Regions from separate parts of the Paenibacillus sp. M2 genome, predicted to be linked through region 3. Evidence: riboswitches for the same ligand, from Rfam matches in the RefSeq annotation. Region 3 holds a riboswitch; each other region holds the start of a gene.
What was found. A riboswitch is a leader RNA that binds a small molecule or an ion and turns the genes downstream of it on or off. The one in region 3 is predicted to bind cyclic di-AMP.
Positions count from the first base shown of each region.

Region 1: linked by a shared signal. The riboswitch ahead of ACETMN_RS00530 (C40 family peptidase) and the one ahead of ACETMN_RS18275 (3D domain-containing protein) in region 3 are both predicted to bind cyclic di-AMP.
Region 2: linked by a shared signal. The riboswitch ahead of ACETMN_RS07310 (hypothetical protein) and the one ahead of ACETMN_RS18275 (3D domain-containing protein) in region 3 are both predicted to bind cyclic di-AMP.
Region 4: linked by a shared signal. The riboswitch ahead of ACETMN_RS00150 (3D domain-containing protein) and the one ahead of ACETMN_RS18275 (3D domain-containing protein) in region 3 are both predicted to bind cyclic di-AMP.

Region 1 covers NZ_CP169648.1:107,786-112,000, reverse strand. The annotation lists gene ACETMN_RS00540 (M1 family metallopeptidase) at 1-858, shown strand, start outside; gene ACETMN_RS00535 (hypothetical protein) at 869-1,720, shown strand; cyclic di-AMP (ydaO/yuaA leader) riboswitch at 1,966-2,103, shown strand; gene ACETMN_RS00530 (C40 family peptidase) at 2,107-2,577, shown strand; gene ACETMN_RS00525 (GNAT family N-acetyltransferase) at 2,933-3,427, shown strand; gene ACETMN_RS00520 (c-type cytochrome) at 3,578-3,934, shown strand; gene rbsK (ribokinase) at 4,009-4,215, opposite strand, start outside.
Region 2 covers NZ_CP169648.1:1,627,851-1,632,065, reverse strand. The annotation lists gene ACETMN_RS07320 (Nramp family divalent metal transporter) at 76-1,371, shown strand; gene ACETMN_RS07315 (HAD family hydrolase) at 1,514-2,197, opposite strand; gene ACETMN_RS07310 (hypothetical protein) at 2,325-2,720, opposite strand; cyclic di-AMP (ydaO/yuaA leader) riboswitch at 2,839-3,014, opposite strand; gene ACETMN_RS07305 (glutathione peroxidase) at 3,386-3,865, shown strand; tRNA gene ACETMN_RS07300 (tRNA-Leu) at 4,014-4,096, opposite strand.
Region 3 covers NZ_CP169648.1:4,073,978-4,078,192, forward strand. The annotation lists gene ACETMN_RS18265 (hypothetical protein) at 1-249, opposite strand, end outside; gene ACETMN_RS18270 (polysaccharide deacetylase family protein) at 403-1,194, shown strand; gene ACETMN_RS18275 (3D domain-containing protein) at 1,302-1,976, opposite strand; cyclic di-AMP (ydaO/yuaA leader) riboswitch at 1,979-2,175, opposite strand; gene ACETMN_RS18280 (amino acid ABC transporter ATP-binding protein) at 2,397-3,119, opposite strand; gene ACETMN_RS18285 (ABC transporter substrate-binding protein/permease) at 3,106-4,215, opposite strand, start outside.
Region 4 covers NZ_CP169648.1:31,828-36,042, reverse strand. The annotation lists gene rsmA (16S rRNA (adenine(1518)-N(6)/adenine(1519)-N(6))-dimethyltransferase RsmA) at 1-760, opposite strand, end outside; gene rnmV (ribonuclease M5) at 765-1,310, opposite strand; gene ACETMN_RS00150 (3D domain-containing protein) at 1,466-2,650, opposite strand; cyclic di-AMP (ydaO/yuaA leader) riboswitch at 2,924-3,177, opposite strand; gene ACETMN_RS00145 (TatD family hydrolase) at 3,419-4,189, opposite strand.

The sequences.
Region 1 (4,215 bases), 3.4 Mb from region 3:
CCTACACTAGTTACGGCCTTTGGAGCCGATGATACTACGCCAGGTTATGACCTGGAACGTACCGTAGTCCACGAGATCGGACACCAGTACTTCTACGGCATGGTTGCCAGCAACGAATTCGAGGAAGCCTGGCTGGATGAGGGGTTCACCTCTTATGCAGAAGACAAACTAATGGAGCAGGAATACGGATTGATTCCAAATCTGCCGGTACAATCGGGACTGATTACTTCTCCTTCATCGTTAACACAAGAATCCTGGAAGTTCGATTCACAGAATGAGTATGCAGCCAATGTCTATACACGTGGCAAGCTTGTATTGCTTGGTATCGAACACCAAGTCGGTGCCAAAAAGATGGAACGCATTCTCTCTACCTATGTGAAGAAGTACCGCTTCAAACATCCCACTTCGGCTGATTTTCAGAACGTTGTGGAACAAGTGACCCGCACTTCCTGGTCTGATTATTTTGATCAATATGTCTATGGTAACGGGATGGCTGACTTTGCTGTAGAGAAGATTCGTGTTACGCCCGTACAGAAAGACGGTCAAACATTGTACGAGTCATCCGTGACGATCGCAAAAAAAGGGAGTGATTACAGCGCCGTTCCTGTTCGCATTGCTTTTGAAGACGGGCATATCCTCACCAAGCAATGGAATGGCAAAGAAGATCGCATCACCTATAAATTAACTCACACATCCCCCGTATCCTGGGCCATGACCGATCCCCTGTACTCGATCGTGCTGGAGAACCGCCATATGAACAATTTCCTGAAATCCGGACTGGATGAGCGGGCGAAGTCCCGCTGGAGCATGAGTGTAACCAAACTAATAGAAGCCATATTCGGAGGTCTGTCATGGTGAGGTGGAAACGGTGAAAGCGAAAATACGTGAAGGCTGGTTTCTCGTCCGTCAGCATATGTTCATTGCCGCACTCTTATTTCTCTATCAACTCATTTGGGGATATTTCTTCTATCGAATGGTACAATCGGCGGTCATCCCACTGCTCCTGCGCTATCCAGATGCTGATGCGGGGGAGCTGAGTACACTTTTGTTCAAAATGGAAAGTCAACTTAACCTGTTTACCCATCCGGAGGTTCATCGTTATCTATGGATTCTCGGGGGCATGCTGCTGGTTCGCATGTTGATCAGCCCCCTCATTCAGGCAGGACTGCTCTACTCACTTCAGCACTTTAATTCTACAGAAGAGCGCATCCCCTTTGTCCGCGGAATCAAAAATCTGTGGAAACCGATGCTGCTGCTACACACCGTACGTACATTATTGATCCTTCTGCCCGCCTACTGGCTCATACCGAAGCTCTACTCTATTCTCATGGAAGGTTTTCATTCCCTTCAATTACTTTTGCCTGGTATACCTTATGTTGCTGCCTGGATTGTATATGGCTGGATCATCCACCATGCCATACTCTACATGCAGTTCGGTGTTTCGGCACCAGAAGGAGAAGGCGGGGCTCACGGTACCCTCAAAGCACTCTGGATTGCACTGCGTCATCTCATCGCTGTAATCGGCATTGCACTCCTGCTGGGCGGAGTACACCTGCTCGTCTTTGGGGCATTCACTTCAGCCTCATGGTTATTAACGGGACTTACCGGACTTATACTACAACAGACGTATCCACTTGCCAGATGTCTATTGAATCTGTGGAAAATATGCAGCCATTTCCGATTATGGCAGTCCAAAATATCCAAAGGTGAGAGCAGATAGATTAAAAATTGTTACCATCACAAGTTAAACTCATGGCCTAATATGTACTTATAAATAGGCAAACCTCAACCTTTCCCCGTCAAAGGTCGAGGTTTTTTTTGCTAAATTTGTTGCTAAACGTTGCCAAAGCCGTACTCCTCTGTTACAATAATCGCAGTGAGTTTTTAGTAACAACTTTGTAATCTTTACATTCATATTTGTAACTACTTAAAATTAAATCGTCATTTCTTGATTTCGCAGGTGCATAACTAGCACAGCCAAATTCCTGGCACCTGGGAAGCGGGGGAACCAGTTATGGGTGAATTGATCTTGCTACAGAGGGATCATAGGGGACCTTCAACCGAATCCTTAAGCTAACCTCGCAGGCATTGGAAGGGGAATATCTCTTGTTCAAGAAGAAATTAACCGCAGCTGTACTTAGCATCACATTCGCTTTATCGCTTGGTGCAGGTAGCGCATTCGCAGATTCAAAGATGGACACAGTAATTGATTCAGCAATGGGAACTACATACAAAAGTGGGGGAACAACGCTTAACGGCTTTGACTGCTCCGGATTTACACGGTATGTATTCGACAAGTTGGGTATTGATTTGGCACGCCAATCCAGTTCCCAATTCGACATGGGCGATTCTGTATCCCGCATGGAAATGAGAGCTGGCGATCTGGTGTTCTTTAATACAACAGGTAAAGGCGTATCCCATGTAGGAATCTTTGTAGGGGATGGAAAGTTTGCACACTCCTCTTCTTCCAAAGGCGTTACGATCAGTGCATTGAGTGAAAACTATTGGGCCAATCGTTATGTTGGCGCGAAACGGATTATGAGCACGGACGCATATGAATCACTGGCCCTTGACTAGGGACAAGCTGAGCAACATAATGCTGTAACCATTAACCATACTGGAACGAAGCAAGAAGCATAACAGAACCGCCCGGTACATTCTCCGCAGGAATGTATCCGGCGGTTTTTTTGTGCTTCAATCCTTATTCATGTTGCAAGGTATACTCTGGGTATATCCTGCGACATCAACAGGTTCATTTTGCGTTCGTTCGTCCGTGCCCTTATGATGTTTTTACCCATCCCGTTATAATATAAACGAAATTACCGGAACTTTTGTTTCATTTTTTTTCTGGGGAAGGAAGACTTGCTAAAAGAACATCACTTTTGTAGAGTGGACAAAGAGTTCTGTTTCAAGGAAAGGAGCATGCAAGTGTATGAAGGAAGCCCCTGTGACGTTTCACGTTGTACCCATGCGAGAAGAACATGCGGAGCTCATCTGCAGTTGGCAGTATGATCCGCCTTACAATATCTACAGCTGGCTCCCCTGGGAGCAGATGAAAGCTCTGGAAGTGGAATTCGGAGATGCACAGCTGCGACAGGAGCAATATGCAATCGTCCTGGATCAGAACGATCGTATATGTGGATTTGCTCAATACTTCCCACTTCAAGGGGTAACCCGGATTGGCCTCGGCATGCATCCAGAGCTGTGTGGTCAGGGTCAAGGGACAGCTTTTGTCACGGCCATTGTACAGGAAGCCATTCGCCGAAATCCGAAGAATGAGATCGATCTGGAAGTGCTCACTTGGAATGCTCGTGCCATTCAAGTCTATCTGAAGAGTGGATTTGTCACCCAGGATACATACGAACGACAGACCCCAAGCGGCTTAAAGCCCTTTCACTGTATGGTTTATGAAGGGCCTCGTGATTAGAATCTCTTGCAAAACAACTAAATTTGCGCCTTGTTATGTGATTAGTTCAAAATTTTCCCACAAAATGCTATGATGTCAGTACAGGTTCCGTTATAATGATATGGATAGTTTTAGGTTAGATGATCTTTCATTCTGGAGGGGACATAAGGGATGCACAAATGGATCATGAGCGGAGTATTTTTTGCAGCATGCGCTTTAGCTATTGTTTTAATGTTTACGCTTCCAGGGAAAGAAGAAGTGGCTGAAGAAGCCAAGCCAACCATGCCGGAAGTCACATTGGATGCCGGACAGGCTGAAGCACTGGTCAAAGCCAATTGTATCTCCTGTCACGGGGATCAGCTGCAAGGTGGCGTAGGACCTGCTCTGGCAAACATCGGCAGCCAGGATGATCTGGAGAAGATCTATTCTACGATTGTCAAAGGTAAAGGTGGCATGCCTTCCTTCAAGGGCAAGCTGCAAGATGAAGAGATTGCAAATATCGCCATGTGGCTTTCAGAGAAGAAATAATCTCTGCACACGCATAACAAAGAGGCCCTTAATCCCCTTTTCGGAGAGTAAGAGCCTCTTTGTTATATCAATTATTAAGCCTTTGCCGCATGCTCGTCCAGAAAGGCCTCCACTTCACGTGCGAACGGCATCCCGGACTGGGCGCCGAGCTTCGTCACGGATAACGCGGCCGCACCCATGGCAAAGCCTACGGCCGCGTCCAACGTCTCACCGCGCGCGAGGGCTACCGCCAACGCGCCATTGAAGCAATCGCCAGCGCCGGTCGTATCGACGGCGCTTAC
Region 2 (4,215 bases), 2.4 Mb from region 3:
AAGTCAGGTGATTATCGTATGAGTAAAAAAAATCCGTTCAACGCTCCTTCAAGAGAATCATTGTCTACTGCGGGCATGGCCCCTTCCCTTGGAGAAGCACATAGTTCCATGAAAGTTCCGCAGAATGCGTCATGGTGGAAGAAATTCCTCGCCTTTGTAGGCCCAGGATACCTCGTTGCCGTAGGTTACATGGACCCCGGGAACTGGGCAACAGATATCGCAGGCGGCTCGCAGTTCGGGTACACCTTGTTATCCGTTATCCTGTTATCGAACCTGATGGCCGTTGTCCTTCAGTCGCTGGCTGGCAAACTCGGTATCGTCACTGGACGGGATCTGGCTCAAGCCTGTCGTGAACGATTCAGCATGCCTGTTGTCGTGATGTTATGGATTCTGTGTGAACTCGCCATTGCAGCTACCGATCTGGCTGAGGTCATAGGTTCTGCTATCGCATTAAAGCTGTTATTTAACATCCCCATGTTATATGGCGTTATTATCACCGCAGTTGATGTACTCCTGATTCTTGTACTGCAAAACAAAGGTTTCCGCGCTTTGGAAACACTCGTCATTGTGCTAATGGCGACCATTGCCCTCTGCTTCGGGATTGACCTCTTCCTGGCGAAACCCGATATGGGCGGTGTTCTCCATGGTTTTGTACCAAATGTTGAGATTTTGCAAAACCCGGCCATGCTCTATATCGCTATTGGTATTATTGGAGCAACTGTGATGCCGCATAATCTGTATCTGCATTCTTCCATTGTGCAGACCCGTCAGATCGAACAGACCCCACAGGGCAAAAAAGAAGCTATTCGGTACTCGACCATGGATTCTACAATCGCGTTGACACTGGCCCTGTTCATCAATGCGGCCATCCTGATTGTATCTGCTGCTGTATTCCACAGTGCTGGTATGACGCAGGTTGCCGAGATCGCAGATGCCTATCATCTGCTGACACCTCTATTGGGTACTACGGTTGCAAGTACTCTGTTCGGTGTGGCGCTGCTAGCATCAGGTCAGAACTCTACCCTTACAGGTACACTCGCTGGGCAGATCGTTATGGAAGGTTTCCTGAACATTCGAATTCCGGCTTGGCTGCGCAGACTGGTCACACGTCTGATCGCCATCATCCCGGCGGTAATTGTGACAGCCATTGCAGGAGAACATGGCACAGAAGAACTGCTCATTTTGAGCCAGGTCGTGCTGTCGCTTCAACTGCCCTTTGCTGTGATTCCCCTGGTGTTGTTCACAAGTGATAAAAAAAGTATGGGTGCATTTGCCAACAAATTGTGGCTCAAAATCATCTCATGGGTCATTGCCGCGATTATCGTTGTGCTGAATGTATATCTGATCATTCAGACGATTCGGTTATTCTAATCTCGTTCTTATGAACTAAATCCTAAAAAGGCTGATCAACTCCGGTATTCTATACCCAAGTTGATCAGCCTTTATTGTTGCAATACAGCAACATGTTTCCTTTTATAATAAAACTCATACTCCAATAAATAACCATCTGAATCTAATCCTGATTTGGCATCAGTAAGGGCAGGAGTTGATCCAATGAATCCACAGTCCAATCCGCACGTTTGTCATCCGATAGTTCTGGCTGGAATCTTCCGTAACCCTGCATAATTCGAATCGTACGCATGCCCAGCTTCCGAGCAGGTATAATGTCGTTATCGATCCGATCACCGATCATGACGGCTTCCTCCGGTTCACAACCAGCCTGCTTCAAGGCCACAGCGTATAACTCAGGGTCTGGCTTGGACACTCCTTCTTCAGCCGAGCAGGCCAGAACATCAACATACTTCCGCAAGCCGTAGCTCTCCAGTCTCTCTTCCGTTCCAGGACTCTGATTGGCAATAATGCCAATGCGATAATACCGTGACAACTGCTGAAGAACGGAATCCGCTGAAGGAAAAGGACGTTCAAGATCTTTTTGGAATTTCAGCTTGTCCTGAATCTGTTTTTGGTGTCCCTCGTCTTCAACGAATGTGCGAATCGCCACTCTCATAGGCCATTGCTCATATTTCTGGTAACAGTTCGCGAACAGTTCGCGTACCGCCTCAATCTTCACCGGATACCCCAATGCACAGGCTTCGCGGACGAACTGTCCGATAATATCATCAACCGGCTCCCATTCATCCACCAGCGTATCTCCAACATCAAAAAACAACCATTTCAATCCACCTACATCCGGCACACCAATTCCTCCTTGTAAGCATAAAAAAGAAGACTCACCATCACGCATGAGTCTCCTCAAACTTCCGTTTATCGATACATTCAATTATAACAGGCACCTTACACCTGAGCAATCACAAGCTATGGCATTAACCATTGAGGAGAAAGCCAACTTCCCCATTGAGCGAATATACAATCCGGTCTGCGCCCATGCCCCGATAGATGCCCTTAGGATGACTCTGCTCCGTAATCACGCACAGGGATTTCGAAGTCCATGAACGACAGATCTGTAAATAACGACAGGTCAGATTCAGGCTGTTCTCGAAAATAAACACGTTACCTACGCTGCCCTGCGGCAAAAACCATTTTTGAGCTGCAGCTGTATTCATGCGAATGACATGTTCTACTCCGATTCTACGGAGTCTGCGCTCTTCCCCTGCACTGTTGGTTAGAACGGCAAACGGCATTTTTTTGTACATCAGCAATTTAATAAATTTGCGTCCTGCTTCATTTGGAGCAGTCACTAAAATCATCTCAGTATCCATCATTCGTTCCTCCCTTGGCGTGAAAAGACAACAAAAAAGAAGCGTGGGGGACCAAGGCCTCCCGAACGCTTCTTAAATAACCCATGGCGAAAACACCATGAACCAGCGTACGGCTTGTTGCCTCTCCCTTTAACGCTTACGAGGTTAGCTGACGGATTCGGGCGCGAGAGTCGCCCTATTTCCGGCTGTCACCGGAAAATTCACCCCATGAATGCCCACTGTCCTGGACAGCGCATTCCGTTGGTTCCCCCGTTTCCCATTCATCAATGAATGGAAACTCAGCGATTAAAACATCGTTCGTATATCTTAAGGTAAGATCGAACGATATTATCGTTTGTTTCGTTTTTCAAGTACAATTTAGTTTAAATTGAAATTACGTTATGAATCATACACCCCCGCCATGACGGTGTAAAGTCCTTACAGATCACCAAATCGGCAGATTTTTGCCAATACTCGTTTATAATAACGCTTACAATAAGGTTATACTCTATCCACCTCTTCAAGGCTATCTAATTCTCACTCTGACGAAAATCACTTCGCAATTCATTCACGTATTCTGCACAACTTGCCTGTTTTGATGCTTTTAACACCACATTAGTTTTGCAATATTTAATTGTAGCCAATATAATAGAAGATATAAGAGTAAATAAATGGAGGCGATTTAGATGACAGTCTACGATTACAAAGTGAATACCCTTCGCGGTCAAGAAGTTGAAATGTCCGACTACCGTGACAAAGTGCTCCTGATTGTGAATACGGCAAGCTCATGCGGCCTTACTCCTCAATTCAAAGGTCTGCAAGAACTGCAAGACAAGTTTCAAGATGCTCCATTTGAAGTTCTTGGTTTCCCAAGCAACCAGTTTGCACAGGAAAAAGGATCTTCCGACGATATTGCCGAGTTCTGTCAGATGAATTATGGCGTAAGCTTCCCAATGTTTGAGAAAATTGATGTGAACGGCTCAAGCGCTCACCCTCTTTTCCAACACCTTAGCACAGAAGCTCCTGGCCTGCTCGGCTCCAAAGCAATCAAATGGAACTTCACCAAATTCCTTGTGGATCAGAACGGACAGGTACTGAAACGTTATGCTCCCAAAACAACACCGGACAAGATTGAAGAAGATATCAAGAACTTACTTCAAAAATAATACACAGGCCACCCGTAGCCGTAAGGTAGAGCACCATTGCCTCGGTAATGGATGGCTTTTTTCCTCAACCCAGATGTCATACTGTTCGAAAAAGACAAAAAAAGAAGCTCTCCAATAACGGAAAGCTTCTTCTTCATCGTTCATATGATGCGGTCGAGAGGACTCGAACCTCCACGGGCATACGCCCACTACCCCCTCAAGATAGCGTGTCTGCCATTCCACCACGACCGCATGTCGTAAATAATCGGCAACAGAATTGATTATACCGGGTTCAGAACTAAAAGTAAAGTATTTTTAAATACTACTTTTTCAGCTAGGCATTTTCATCAAAAATCGCATAATCTCGTCAT
Region 3 (4,215 bases):
AAAATGAATACCCATGATCACCGTAACAGTTACTTTCAGCTGCAGAGCAGCCTTTCGGGCAAGCCGCTCACACAGTTCTTGTTCCTTATGCCCAGGAATATGTACCGTCGTCCCGCTGACGCGCTCATGATCCACGTAGAACGTAGCTACGGCGCCAATATGCGCCATTCCTCCGGTAACGAGAAAAACCTTATCTTCTCCTGCTTCAATCACCTGTAAACGTATGGATTTCAAATCATATGTACTCATACCCATCCACCTATCCTTTTCTATATGTTATATATGGAGGAATTATGGCTGTCATGAGCTAAATCGGCAATGAAACTTCTCACACTGTGCATATTTTATGGAACCCCCGGGTATACCAAGGAGAACGTCATTTTGGAAAAGGAGGCCGATATTATGCGCGTACGCCTCATTATGCTGATGGTTATCGTTATTTTTCTCGGAGGATATCATGCTCCAGTTTCAGCGCGGGAAGTTTCAAGCCCGCCAAGTGAATCAGTATCAGGTTCGGATTCTGCGGAAGAAGAACAACTGACATTGGGACAGTTACGTCAAAAATATGCCGATACGTTCAAAACCAATGGTCCTTCAACCAAGAAGGTTGCACTGACTTTCGATGATGTACCTGATCCACGGTTTACTCCACAAGTACTGGATGTATTGAAGAAATACAATGTCAGAGCTACATTCTTCATCGTGGGTAGTCGTGCTGAGAAACATCCGGATCTTGTGAAACGCATCATCAAGGAAGGGCATATGGTTGGTAATCACAGCTACAATCATCCTGAATTCAGTAAACTGTCGATGAATGCCTTTCGCAAACAAATTTTACATACCGGGGATATTATTCGACGTTTGGCGGGATATACGCCCAAGATGATTCGGCCGCCTTATGGAGACATTAATGAAGAACAGCTGAGATGGTCTGCCAAACAACACTATAGCATTGTGAACTGGAACGTAGACTCCCTGGACTGGAAAGGCCTTTCAAAGGAACAGGTGAAAGATAATATTCTTTCTGCTGTAAAACCCGGCTCCATCGTTCTGCAACATGCTGGAGGCGGTGTAGGATCAAACCTGAACGGCACGGTTGAGGCTTTGCCTGAAATCATTGAAGAATTGCGTAATCGGGGATATGAACTGGTCACCTTGGACGAAATGTTGGGATTGCCAAAGGCCAAAGATTAGGATGACCGTGATACCAAATAATGAGAATATTAAAAGGGTGCTGTTCAATCGCGAATTAGCGACTGGCAGACACCCTGTTTGAATTCATTTTAAATGTTATTTTCTCTCTACTTCAGAATGTACAGCTCAATATCCTGAAAACCAAATGAGCTTACAGACTGTTTGCTACCTGGGATAAAGATATCAATCCGGTGACCTTTGATTGCACCGCCCACATCTCGCGCTGTGGCTACAAAAGCCTGTTTGGGCAATCCTGGATGGCTATGACCAGTTACCAGTACTTTGGTTCCGAGTGGAATTACACTTGGATCAACTGCAATCGTGCCCAGTTCAAGATCATTTCCGAAATAATCGACTGCACCCCAGCCTCCATTTTCAGACGGATCTGCAGAGTATGCCGTTGCTTTTACGTTCACAGCTTTGCTGTAATCGAATGTTTTACCCCAGGCTTGAACAACTTTGTTATCTGCGTTAACGTCCAAGCTCGCTGTAGTAACAGTCTTCGCTTGGGTCTTTCTCTCCGCTGCCGCAGCGGCTGCTACATTGTTTGACTTACCGGGAATCGTAATTTTCAAACCACCATAAATGTTGTAAGGCGAAATGTCGTTGTTTGCTTTAACTAACGTGTTAATTGCTACTCCGTATTGTTTCGATAAGGTGTAGAAGGTATCCCCCTCTTTGGCCACATGAACTGAATCGGCGTGAGCCGGAACGGCTTGAATGAGCATTGCTGTTGTCATTAATGCTACTGCTGTTTTGGCTATACGTTTCTTGTTAATCATGGTCTTCCTCCCTCATTGTGCCTGCGAAGTTAGTTGTCGGATTCGGATGAGGAGCCCACCCTATAGGTTCATCATTACATTTGAAACGATATGTACCCCTAATTCACCCCAAGCAGTGTGCCGTAGATCTTCCCCCTGCACAATCTGCATCGTTACATCCCCCGCACTCCCTATCCGGAAGTTTCGGCAGAGTTCAATATATCACAATTTTGTAACCTGAACTTGTAGTAATTCTTACCAAATGGTTTTAACATGTGTAAGCACGTGTAAGAATACTGAATACTCTAAAACTGTTGGGCGAGATGTCCCCTATATATTTGGTAACAGAATAGTTACTTTTCCGAATCCTATATTTGATTATTTTCAAACAAAAAATAGCGTCACCGACTCGAGGTCAGTAACGCTATTTAATCACTTCATTTAGAGTACTTTCGCAAGAAAATCACGTGTGCGTGAATTTTTCGGTGCTCCAAACACCTCATCAGGTGTTCCCTCTTCCACAATAACCCCGCCATCCATGAACAGGATCCGGTCTCCCACTTCACGTGCAAAACCCATCTCATGCGTTACGATGACCATCGTCATCCCGCCTTCTGCAAGACGTTTCATGACATCCAGCACTTCACCGACCATCTCGGGGTCCAGTGCCGAAGTAGGCTCGTCAAACAGCATCACATGCGGCTGCATGGCCAATGCTCTTGCAATGGCGATCCGCTGCTTCTGTCCACCGGACAGCTGATTCGGGAATGTATCTTTTTTATCGTACAAGCCCACGGTGTTAAGCAGATCAGCGGCAATTTTCTCCGCTTCCTGAGTGGATTGTTTCTTCACTTTAATCGGAGCGATCGTGATGTTTTGCTGTACCGTTTTGTGTGGGAACAGGTTGAAGTGCTGGAACACCATGCCCATTTTTTCCCGAGTTGCGTTGATGTTATGCTTGGGGTCCGTGATTGACACGCCTTCAAAATCAATCTCTCCTGAGGTAGGCTTTTCCAGCAGGTTCAAACAACGCAAGAATGTACTTTTACCTGAACCGGAAGGACCGATGACCACGACAACCTCACCTTTGCCAATCGTCACGTTTATGCCCTTAAGCACATCGTTATTACCATAAGATTTGTGTAATTGTCTAACGTCTATCACTTGCACTCAACTTCCTTTCCAGTCGTCCCAGCAGCTTGGACAAAATGAACGTCATTACAAAGTAGATGGCTGCTGCAATCAAAAATGGACTCAATCCTTGGTACGTAATGTTTTTGACAACACTTGCCTGATACATAATATCCACCATACCGATAACGGAGATAATGGAGGATTCTTTAATGATAGTTATGAATTCATTACCGATCGCTGGTAATACAGCTTTGAAGGCTTGTGGCAATATGATATAACGCATCGCGGCGCCTCTTCCCATACCTAATGAGCGCGCTGCCTCCAACTGACCACGATCCACACCTTGGATACCTGCACGGAAAATCTCCGCCAGATAGGCACCACTATTGATTGAAAGTGTAATGATACCTGCCTGAAGTGCAGTGAAGTTAATGCCAAAGCTCAAGGAGAAACCATAGTAAATAATCATCAATTGTACCAGCATCGGTGTGCCACGGATCACTTCAACGTAAGCTGTACCGATCCAGCGCAAGATTGCAGCGTCATGCAAACGGAACAAACAGATGATCAATCCAATAATTACCCCGAAGATAACCCCAAGTGCAGACAACAGAAGTGTGTATCCTACACCTGTAGCATAGAAACTTTTGTACTCCCAGAACACTTGGAAAATATTTTGTGATTTGTTCGCTTTATCCGCCATTAAGAGGCTGGCGTCCGTCACCATCTGATTGATTTTATCTTCACTTTTCAATCGCTCCAGTGTTCCATTTACTGCAGCTAGCAGCTCGGTATTACCTTTGCGAATCCCGATTGCCGCTTCTGCTTGCTCTTCGTCCGGAACAGCAGCAGCAAGTCCAATAATATCGTCCAGATAACCTGCAGCAACGGTATCTTCAACGATTGCCGCGTCAATGCGTTTTGTTTGCAGTTGAAGCACAATATCCGAGATTTTATCAAGCGCTGTAAGCTTCGCTCCTGGAATACTCTGTCCGATCGTTTCCTGAATGGAGCCTTTCTGAACGCCAATTTTCGCATTTTCAAGTTCTGCCATGGTTGGATATTTGTCTTTATCCACATTGCGAACCATAATCACTTGTTTTGATTTATAATAGGTGTCGGAAAA
Region 4 (4,215 bases), 3.3 Mb from region 3:
TGAAGAAACGTGCTTTCAAGTTGTTTGAGATTGTTTTTCTCCGCTGGGCAAAAGAAGCCTGTACCACTTCGAAGTAGTGTGCTTCATCCGGAATCTCCACTGGCGGTTGCTCGCGCACTTTCAGCTTAATGACAGCCGATTCCACATTAGGTTGCGGAATGAAGACCGTGGGCGGCACAATACACACAAGCTCCGGCATACTGTAATACTGAACTGCTATGCTTAGACTGCCGTAATCTTTTGATCCTGGTGCAGCAGCCATCCGTTCAGCCACTTCTTTTTGGATCATGACAACAATACTGTCTACCGGCAGCTTCTCTTCCAACAGTTTCATCATGATTGGAGTCGTTACATAATAAGGCAGGTTAGCCACGACACTGACTTTGTCCACGGATGCAAAATCCGTATTAAACAACTCAGCCAGATCAAGCTTCAACACATCCCCATGATGAACACGTACATTCGAATAAGGCTGCATCACTTCTCCCAGGATTGGGATCAAGCGCTGATCAATCTCTACGGCTGTGACAGGACCGGCTACCCGAGCCAGTCGCTCCGTAAGGGCTCCAATACCCGGCCCGATCTCTAGTGCGCCCTTGGACTCGTCCAGGTCGGCTGCATTAACGATTTTGTTCAGTATATTTTGATCGATCAGAAAGTTCTGACCCAGACTTTTCTTAAATGAGAATCCATGTTTTTGAATAATCTCTTTCGTTCGCTTGGGCGTTGCAATTTCTATCGTATCTTCCATGTCCTTCATATGCTCACAATCCTTCACGTTCAATTTGCGCTAATGCTGTAGAGAACTCTTCCCGTGTAATCTGAAATACACTGAGACGTTTGTGGAACTGCTTACCGTTACAATAACCGATGCCCAGCAGATTGCCCATCTCCATGCGACGTGCAGCAGCCTGCGGATGCACGATAAGTCCTGCCGCGATCAGGTCCTCCCAATCGATCAGACTCGGAGCACCTTCGTATGATGTATGTACGCGCGCCAGAGCATGACGGATCGCCTCTGGTGAGGCATTCTCCACCCCAATGTCCCCTTTGCGCGTTGCATCGGCTTCCGGAATGAAAGCATGCTTGCATCCAGGCACCTTATTCGCAATAATTTTACGAATGCGTTCGCCGGCATGATCCGGATCTGTCAGTACAATGACTCCCCGTCTCTCCTGAGCAAGCGCAATCCGCTTCAGAATGCGTTGGTTGATGGCTGATCCACCTGTTTCTATTGTATCGGCTTCCACGGCCCGACGGATGGCTACCGTATCATCACGGCCTTCCACCACAATGACTTCTTTTATCATGTTCCATTTCTTCCTTTCTAACGCAAAAAGAAGAGGAATATCCTCTTCTCTGCCAAACGGCGGGGGAGACTGAATTCAGACTCCTCCGCCGCATATTCCGCATGAATCATTCATGCAACTATTTTATAGCATTCCCATTTCAAAGTAAAACGATTTTAGTTCGCTTCCGGCTTCACCGGACCGATCACGTAGACCGTCTTGCCTTTCTTGCGTCCAAAATTCAGGGCATGCTTCACACTGTCATAATACACATCAATTTTGTTCCCTTTAATCGCACCGCCTGTGTCTTCCGCACGACGGAATCCCAGACCTTCGATATATACCCACCAGCCAATTGGAATGACTTTGGGATCAACCGCAATGGTGCGCCCTTCCGTTACACGAGTACCGGAAGCTGTTTTAGTTCCAATGCCAGGCTCTTCAGAAGAGTAGGCAGTCATGGATACATTTTTAAGTACTTTGGAGTATTTAAAAGAAGTCCCGGATACGGTAATCACTTTGCTGCCCGAGGCAGATGTTTTCTTCGAGTTCGTTGTTGTAGCCTTTTTGGTTGTTGAAGTTTGAGCCGATACGGTCTGAATCTCAGGTTCTTTCACGACCGGTTTTGCTTTGGTGCCGACAGCGATCACTTTATCTACACGATTATTCGCGACAGATTTGCGGACCATTTTTTTGGAGACCAATTCTCCATCCTGAAATACCTTTTCGATATGCTGCACAAGTTTGCCTTCTTTGCCGTTCACAACGACACGGTTATCCCCTTTGTACAAGCTAGGGTCAGCCGTTTTAATGACTTTGTAAGCGATCGGTTGCTCTACTTCGACTGTACGCTTTGTTACGCGCACTACACGGATCTTCATCTCCGCTTTGATCGCAGTTCCAAGCGCCGGATACACTTTATCATTACTTTCAACTTGAATACCTGATTTTTGAATTGCATCTTCTACCGATGAATCCGTTGTATACAGAGTCTTGGTGTCTCCGTCTGCCGTAATGTTAACTGGAACGGCCCGCTCAATAACAATTCGGTCTCCATCTGTAATTGCCCCGTTCATGGACATGGATACCTTATCGTGAGGGCTGACTGTGATCGACTGCTCCTCCAGCATTTCCTGAAGCATTCCTGTACGAGTCTCTACCACCTGAGCTTTGCCATCAATAACCAGTGAAATTTGTTTCCCGGCCTGACCGTAAACGACTAACAAGATCATGATTGTAAGCGCAATTGAGAAAATCGCGATCAATGCCATTTGACGCATGTTCTCATGCTTCCACCGCAACGCGAAAGACTTACTGGATGATCGTGACTCATGGGTCTCTTCTGGTTGGAATGTGCCCACTTCTCCGTCCTCCTTCATAGCCTCGCCGTCTAAAGTAATGCATGATGTCTTTGACGTGACTATACCAAATTTTCTACAGAACACAGATTGGACCAACATAATCCGGTTCTGCACCATGAATCAATCTTCGCAACATGATGTCATCCTCCTGAATACCTACCGTATGATGACAATATTTCTTTTATTCAAAAACAAAAAAGCCAAAGAAAGAGTGTAAGAGGAACTCTTTCGTGGCTTCCGAATGATTTTGAATATCGGAAATTCATGCACGAGGTTGCCTCTCTTTTTCCGCTTGCGAGGTTAGCTGTCGGGTTCGGGCGAAAGAGAGCCGCCCTATCTTGGGTCACCCGCTCATGGCGGACGCCCTTGAATTCACCCCGAGACCCAAAGAAGAAATCAAATACGGCTTCGCAGATCCCTTCGCTGCTTTTGGGTCAGCGAACGTTGCGCATCGGCCAAATACACCGATGTTTAAGCCCTATTGGTTCCCCCGCTCTCCGTTAACGGAGACTCAGCGAGACTGATTCATGAAAGTAATGTTGTTTCATCGGAAAGTGTCCCTTTGTTCATCCCCCGAACATCTGTCCAATTTTCCGCACAACAATTCACTGAAAAGATGATATCCTGTTTTGATGCATGTTGTAAAGCGTTGATCAAGTACGTTTTTCTGAATATTTGGTTAAAATATTGTAATATTCTTGATTTATTTGGATCAAAGAGCAAATTACCTCCTCTTACCTGCCTTTTTCGCCTCATTTGCTCGTTTTTTTAACGAATTCCAAATCGTTCCATGGCATTTTTGGTTGTTATTGCAGCAATTTCCTCCACCGAAATGCCTTTAATTTCCGCAGCTGCCTCTGCAACCAGACGTACATGCGCTGTCTCATTTCGCTTTCCACGATAAGGGTGAGGTGTCAAATATGGAGCATCTGTTTCAATGAAAAACCGGTCCATAGGAACCTTCTCCAGCACCTCTTTGGGCTGCTTTGCATTTTTGAATGTGATCGGTCCTCCGAAGGAGAGATGGAAGCCCATATCGAGACAACTTTTGGCTGTTTCCCAGCTGCCCGAGAACGAGTGCATCACACCACCAACTTCACCCGCTTTCTCTTCACGCAAAATTCTTATGATATCCTCATGTGCATCCCGATTATGGATGACAATCGGCATGTTTACTTCACGCGCCAAAGCAATTTGTTGTCGTAATACGCGATGCTGTATTTCTTTTGGTGATGTCTCCCAATGATAATCCAATCCAATCTCACCGATCGCAACCACTTTTTCATGTTTGCATAAAGATGCAATCCACTCCAAATCGCCGTCCTGCATTGTGATCGCATCTACGGGATGCCACCCTACAGCTGCATATATAAAGTCATATGTTTCAGCGAGTTTCATTGTGGTTGGAATTGTCTCCCGGTTAAAACCAATGTTGATCATGCGACCAACTCCTGCATCCACAGCACGCTGAATCATGTCCTCGCGGTCCTCGTCGAATTGTGGTGCATCCAGATGTGTATGTGTGTCGAACAGCATCATGTCTGTATCTCCCTTCATGTCGAAAT